2 linked regions of the Indioceanicola profundi genome follow. The protein of the gene in region 1 interacts with the protein of each later gene in a pairwise test. Links are inferred from orthologs where the notes say so. Each region holds a gene or a part of one and is shown in the gene's direction. Other genes may lie near its edges.

Region 1 (3,497 bases):
CCTCTGAAGCAGGGGGGGCACGCTGCGGCGCGACCGCTCAATGAACTGGACGGCCGTATCCGTGGCATCGGACTGGATGCGACGGCGCACGTCGCCGTCCAGCGACTCGAAGGCTTGGCGGGCGAAGTTCAACGCCGTTTCCGACTTGGTCTCCACCACCTGGCGCAGGGCATTGGCAGCCATCAAGCACTCCAGCCGCTCCGGCCCCGTGATCTCATCCAGCACGCCGGCCAGGATTCCGATCGCTTCCAGCGTCTTCGGATCGTTCAACCGCACGGACACCATCCCTTGCTCCTCCACGCCCGCCATCGGGCCTCGCCATCTTCCCACCCCGCCGCAGCTTCCGCAACGAAATCGGTCGTGACATGCGGGCGGCAGGAGCAACAACGGGGAAGGGCGATCGTGCCGCCGGGGGGATGACCGGCCGCGGCTTGTGCTATATATGTTCCGGCCATGGCCGACCTGTTCTCCACACCCCCCGCCCGCCCGCCCGTTCCCGCCAAGCCGCGGGACCGCGACGATCACGACGCCCCGCCGCCGATGCCGCCGGCGCTGGGCCGTCACATGTCCTATCTGGACGGGCTGAACCCGGTCCAGCGGGAGGCGGTGGAGGCCGTGGACGGACCGGTGCTGGTGCTGGCCGGCGCCGGCACCGGAAAGACGCGGGTGCTGACCACCCGGCTGGCCCATATCCTGCTGACCCGCCGCGCGACGCCCTGGCAGATCCTGACCGTCACCTTCACCAACAAGGCGGCGAAGGAGATGCGGGACCGGGTGGACAATCTGCTGGGCAGCCAGTCGGAAGGCTGGTGGATGGGCACCTTCCACGCGCTCGCCGCTCGCATTCTGCGCCGCCATGCCGAGCTGGTGGGGCTGAAGCCCAACTTCACCATCCTGGACACCGACGACCAGATCCGCCTGCTGAAGCAGTTGATGGAGGCGGAGAATGTGGATTCGAAGAAGTGGCCGGCCCGTGTGCTGCTGTCCGCCATCGAGCGGTGGAAGGACCGCGCGCTGACCCCCGACCGGCTGAAGTCCCAGGATGCCGGCGACATGGCGAACGGCCGCCTGCTAGAGTTGTACCGCCAATATCAGGAGCGGCTGCGCACCCTGAACGCCTGCGACTTCGGCGATCTGCTGCTGCACAACATCACCTTGTTCCAGCAGCATATCGATGTGCTGGCCGAATACCACCGGCGCTTCCACTACATCCTGGTGGACGAGTACCAGGACACCAACGTGGCCCAGTATCTGTGGCTGCGCCTGCTGGCCCAGGCCCACAAGAACATCTGCTGCGTCGGGGATGACGATCAGTCGATCTATGGCTGGCGCGGGGCGGAGGTCGGCAACATCCTGCGGTTCGAGCAGGATTTCCCCGGCGCGGCCGTGATCCGGCTGGAGCAGAACTATCGCTCCACCGCCCATATCCTGGGCGCTGCCCACGGCATCATCGCCAACAACCAGGGCCGGCTCGGCAAGCAGCTCTGGACCGAATTCGAAGGCGGGGAGAAGGTCAGGGTCCGCGGCCTCTGGGATGCGGAGGAGGAGGCCCGCTGGGTCGGGGACGAGGTCGAGGCGCTGCAACGCAAGGGCATCAAGCTGTCGGAGATCGCGGTGCTGGTCCGCGCCGGCTTCCAGACCCGCGAGTTCGAGGAACGGTTCATCACGCTGGGCCTGCCTTACAAGGTGGTCGGCGGCCCCCGCTTCTATGAGCGGCTGGAGATCCGCGACGCCCTGGCCTATCTGCGGGTCGTCTCGCAGCCCGACGACGATCTGGCGTTCGAGCGGATCATCAATACGCCGAAGCGTGGCATCGGCCCCGCCACCGTGCAGCAGCTCTACCAAGCCGCCCGTGCGCTGGGCGTTCCCCTGACGGAGGCCGCGTGGCGGCTGACGGAAACGGACGAGCTGAAGCCCAAGATGCGCGCCACGCTGCGCGCGCTCATGCAGGACATCGCCCGCTGGCAGGGCCAGATCGAAACGCTGGACCATACCGACCTCGCCCAGACCATCCTGGATGAGAGCGGCTATACCCGCATGTGGCAGGAGGACAAAACGCCCGAGGCGCCCGGCCGGCTGGAGAACCTGAAGGAACTCATCAACGCCATGGGCGAGTTCGAGAACCTGACCGGGTTCCTGGAACACGTCTCTCTGGTGATGGAAAATGCCGACAGCAGCGGGGCGGAGCAGGTCAGCCTGATGACCCTGCACGGGGCCAAGGGGCTGGAGTTCGATGTCGTCTTCCTGCCCGGCTGGGAGGAGGGCGTCTTCCCCAGTCAGCGCACCCTGGACGAGAACGGCATCGCCGGGCTGGAGGAGGAGCGGCGGCTGGCCTATGTCGGCATCACCCGCGGCCGCAAGCGCGTCCATATCAGCCACGCCGCCAACCGCCGCATCCACGGCTCCTGGGCCAGCTCCATCGCTTCCCGCTTCGTGGAGGAGCTGCCGCCGGAGCATATCGAGGTGGAGAACAATCCCGGCATCGCCGGCGGCGGTTTCGGCGGGTACGGGGCCGGCTACGGCGCACAGGGCGGCACCTGGGCGGCATCCGGCTTCAATGAGCGCTTCAACCGCATGGGCCAGCGGGCACCCCAGGCCCCGGCCCGGGTGATCGAGGGCACCGCCTATGAGGTGAAGCCCCGCTCCCGCCCCGACCGGGCCTACAATCCCGGCAGCCGGGTCTTCCACCAGAAGTTCGGCTACGGCACGGTGCGCACCGTGGACAATGACAAGCTCGAGATCGCCTTCGACGCCGCGGGCCTGAAGAAGGTGATCGACAGCTTCGTGGTCCCGGCGGATCAGGCCGGGTGAGCAGGCGGCCGTCCGCCACCTGCCAACGCCGCAGTTGACGGTTCACGCGCCGGACCCCAGAAAGACGGGATGACCGCGCGTGCCGTCCTGCGCGCGCCAGCAGAAGAAGACCGCCGCCATGTTCAATATCGAAACCGTGGATTTCGCGTCGCCGGACGCCGCCGCCCAGTTCACCCGGTCCCTGCACAGCACCGGCTTCGCCGTGCTGCGCAACCACCCCATCGATGCCGGGCTGATCCGGCAGCTCTATGCCGAATGGGCGGCCTTCTTCGCGTCGGAGGAGAAGCACGGGTTCCTGTTCGATCCGGTTGCCCAGGACGGCTACTTCCCCTTCAAGTCCGAGAACGCCAAGGACAGTAAGGTCAAGGACCTGAAGGAGTTCTACCACGTCTATCCGAACCGCCGCCTGCCGGCCGGCGTCAAGGACTCCACCGACCGGATGTATGCGGCCCTCAACGAACTCGGCATCACCCTGCTTGAATGGATCCAGAGCACGATCCCGGCGGATGTGCGTGACCACCTGTCGGAGCCGCTGCCGGACATGATGCGCGGCAGCGACCGCAGCCTGTTCCGCGTGCTGCACTACCCGCCGGTGGGGGAGGGGTTCGAGCCGGGCGCCGTGCGCGCCGCCGCGCATGAGGACATCAACCTTGTCACCCTGCTGGTCACCGGCAGCGAGCCCGGCC
Region 2 (3,377 bases), 2.7 Mb from region 1 along the record:
CGATGATCCGGCTCTCCACCTGGGTGATGCTGGTCCCGACCTCCTCCGCGGCGCTGCCGATACGGTCGCGCTCCCGGCCCATTTCCCCCATGGCTCCGGCCACCACCTGCATCACCTCTCCGATGCGGTGGGTGCCTTCGCGCACCGTGCCGGCTTTGGCGACGCCGGCCGCGCTGCGCTGGGCCAGTTCGCGGGTCTGCTCCGTCAGCAGGCGCAGCGTGGCATCGATCTCCTGCGTCGCCTCCGCCGTCTTGCCGGCCAGGCTCTTTACCTCCGTCGCGACCACGGCGAAGCCGCGGCCGGCGGCCCCGGCCCGCGCCGCCTCGATGGTGGCGTTCAGGGCCAGCAGGTTGGTCTGCTTGGCGATGGCGTTGATCTCATGCGCCACCTTGCCGACGCGGGCCAGGGCGTCCTGCAGCCCGGCCAGCTTCTGCTCGATCCCGGTCACATCCTCCGCCAGGGCGCGGATGGTCTGAATGGCCTCATCCACCCTTACGCGGCTGTCCGCGATCTCCCCCTCCACGCGGGTGGAGACGGCACGGGAGGCGGCCAGCGCCTCGGCGATTCGGGCATTGCCGCGGGTCATGCCGTGGGCATCGGCCTGCAACTCCCGGAAGATGCCGGCCTGATCCCCCAGCCGGCCGCTCACATCCTCCACATGGCCGGCCACATCCGCGATGGCGACGCCGAGGTCCCCGACCTCCTTGGCCAGTTCGGCGACCGCGGAGCCGCGCAGTGAAGTTCTGCCTGCATCGACTGTAAACACACTTCCGTGTGCGGCATCCGGCATCCTGGTTCCTCCCCCTTCGGCGCTCGATTTTGCAGGAGAGCGCATTTTCGTTAAGGACGTTCTAAATAAGGTGGCCCCCTAATTATCGGATGCGAAGACCTACTTTTGGTTAGGCCTGCCGGCCAAACGGGGGAGGGAGCTGCCGCATGCCGGGGAAGAAGGGATGCCTTGTTTGTCCGGGTGTTGCGGTGCGTGCGTTGCCTTGCGATAAGGATGCGGGCTATCCGGCCCCCCAATCGGCACCACAACAAGAAGCGGTTTCCCATGGCTGACTCACCTTTCGACCTCGTCGTCATCGGCAGCGGCCCCGGCGGCTATGTTGCAGCGGTGCGGGCGGCACAGCTCGGCATGAAGACGGCGTGCGTGGAGATGCGGGACACGCTGGGGGGCACCTGCCTCAATGTCGGCTGCATCCCTTCCAAGGCGCTGCTGACCGCCAGCGAGAAGTATCATGAGGCGGCGCACAGCCTGGCCGGCTTCGGCGTGAAGGTGAGCGGGGTCGAACTCGACTTCCCCACGCTGATGAAGCACAAGGACGATGTGGTGAAGTCCAACGTCACCGGCGTGGAGTTCCTGTTCAAGAAGAACAAGATCACCCGCTTCCACGGCCGCGGCAGCATCGAGGCGCCGGGCCGGGTGAAGGTGACCAAGGCCGACGGCAGCGCCGAGACCATCGAGACCAGGAACATCCTGATCGCCACCGGCTCCGACGTGCTGCCGCTGCCGGGCGTGGAGATCGACGAGAAGCGCATCGTCAGCTCCACCGGCGCCATTGCGCTGGACAAGGTGCCGGGCAAGCTGGTCGTGATCGGCGGCGGCTATATCGGGCTGGAGATGGGCTGCGTCTGGTCCCGCCTGGGTGCTGAGGTGCTGGTCGTGGAGTATCTGGACCGCGTCCTGCCCGGCATGGACGGCGAGGTCTCCAAGCAGATGCAGCGCATCCTGGGCAAGCAGGGGCTGAGCTTCAAGCTGTCCACCAAGGTCACCGGAGCCGTGGTGGAGGGCGAGAAGGTCCGCCTGACGGTGGAGCCGGCCAAGGGCGGCGATGCCGAAACCATCGAGGCCGACGTGGTGCTGGTCGCCATCGGCCGCCGCCCCTACACCGAGGGGCTGGGGCTGGAGGCCGCCGGCGTCGAGCTGGATGAGCGCAAGCGGGTCAAGACCGACGACCATTTCCGCACCAACGTGCCCGGCATCTGGGCCATCGGCGACGTGATCGCCGGCCCGATGCTGGCCCACAAGGCGGAGGAAGAGGGCGTCGTCTGCGCCGAGATCATGGCCGGCCAGTCGGGGCACATCAACTACGACGCCATCCCCGGCGTGGTCTACACCTGGCCCGAAGTGGCCCAGGTCGGCCGCACGGAGGAGCAGTTGAAGGCCGAGGGCGTCGCCTACAAGGTCGGCAAGTTCCCCTTCACCGCCAATGGCCGCGCCCGCGCCATGCAGGCCACCGAGGGCTTCGTGAAAATCCTGGCGGATGCCAAGACCGACAAGATCCTGGGCGCCCACATCATCGGCGCGAATGCCGGCGACATGATTGAAGAACTGGGGCTGGCGCTGGAGTTCGGCGCGTCGGCCGAGGATGTGGCCCGTACCAGCCACGCCCACCCGACCCTGACCGAGGCGATCAAGGAAGCCTGCCTAGCCGTGGATGGCCGCCCCATCCACATGTGATCTCTCCGCCCGCGCGGACCTGGACCCGGCCGGCCTGCCCCATGCAGGCCGGCCGTTTCCTTTACCTCCGGGTCTATGCCTTATGATATAAAAGCAGCAGCTGTGCCGAATTGCGACCCGGATAGATTGATCCAATTTTCTTAGTATTCTGACATCCGAAAATTCGTATAGTAGTGCGATGGCTTATGGAGCCCCCGTCCATGAGCCGTCGAGCTATTCATCTCGAGCCTCGGTGGGGCAGGGCTCGAAGCGGGGGTGTTGATCGCAGGGCGGGGATGAACCGAGGCAACGCACCGAAGCGGGATTGGGTCAGGGTCAAGCCGGGGGAGCGCACTGCCGCGGTCCCGGAAAAGCCCGACTATGACGATCAGAAGCTCCTGACCCTGCTCCAATCGGCGAAGCGGGAGGTGCAGGGGCTGCGCCTGATCCATCTGCACATGTCGCTGCTGAAGGACAAGTCCAACCTGGACGCCATGTCCATCAAGCGCGCCATGCAGGAGACTGCGGACCAGTCCGCCTATCTCCAGGTTTTCAGCCTGTCCAACGATGACGTCATCGTTCTGTACAAGGGCATCAAATTCTCACTGATTTCCGAGGTCTGCTCGAAGATCGAGAAGCTGATGCTGTCGCGCACCCAGATGATGAAGCGGAATCCCTATGGGGAGGACAGCCTCTATTCCATCATGGAGCTGTCGCTCAACTTCGTGAACGTCATCCGTTTCATCGAGGGGCTGAACAAGGACGGCATCGGCGAGGGGGAGCAGCAGAAGACCAAGCCGCCGATCACGCTGGAGGAGCTGGGCAAGATCGAGCGCGCGGTCCAGATGTTCGACCTCTCGCCCTTCATGCTGAACCAGCCCGTGGTCAACATCCAGAACGGCGAGCAGAACGAATACGAGTATTTCGAGCTCTA

Evidence for each region. Proteins that work in one complex are often made in the same cells at the same time.
Region 2: the proteins of DOL89_RS03070 (region 1) and lpdA interact in binary tests that used the Escherichia coli proteins (3 or more experiments, as listed by UniProt). The link is inferred for Indioceanicola profundi from one-to-one orthologs.

The regions. Positions count from the first base shown.
Region 1 is NZ_CP030126.1:635,649-639,145, forward strand. The notes cover bases 183-3,175. They hold DOL89_RS03070 (ATP-dependent helicase), read left to right. Parts: upstream 183-540; coding sequence 541-2,811; downstream 2,812-3,175. Other genes in these bases: DOL89_RS03065 (hypothetical protein), read right to left, coding at 183-276; DOL89_RS03075 (isopenicillin N synthase family dioxygenase), read left to right, coding at 2,891-3,175. Also shown: more of DOL89_RS03065, read right to left, coding at 1-182; more of DOL89_RS03075, read left to right, coding at 3,176-3,497. UniProt on the Escherichia coli protein: A helicase with DNA-dependent ATPase activity. Unwinds DNA duplexes with 3'-5' polarity. Translocates on single-stranded DNA with 3'-5' polarity. Initiates unwinding more efficiently from a nicked substrate than double-stranded DNA.
Region 2 is NZ_CP030126.1:3,365,680-3,369,056, forward strand. Bases 387-3,259 are described here. They hold lpdA (dihydrolipoyl dehydrogenase), read left to right. Parts: upstream 387-1,054; coding sequence 1,055-2,464; downstream 2,465-3,259. Other genes in these bases: DOL89_RS16085 (methyl-accepting chemotaxis protein), read right to left, coding at 387-790; DOL89_RS16095 (hypothetical protein), read left to right, coding at 2,740-3,259. Outside these bases: more of DOL89_RS16085, read right to left, coding at 1-386; more of DOL89_RS16095, read left to right, coding at 3,260-3,377. UniProt on the Escherichia coli protein: Lipoamide dehydrogenase is a component of the glycine cleavage system as well as of the alpha-ketoacid dehydrogenase complexes.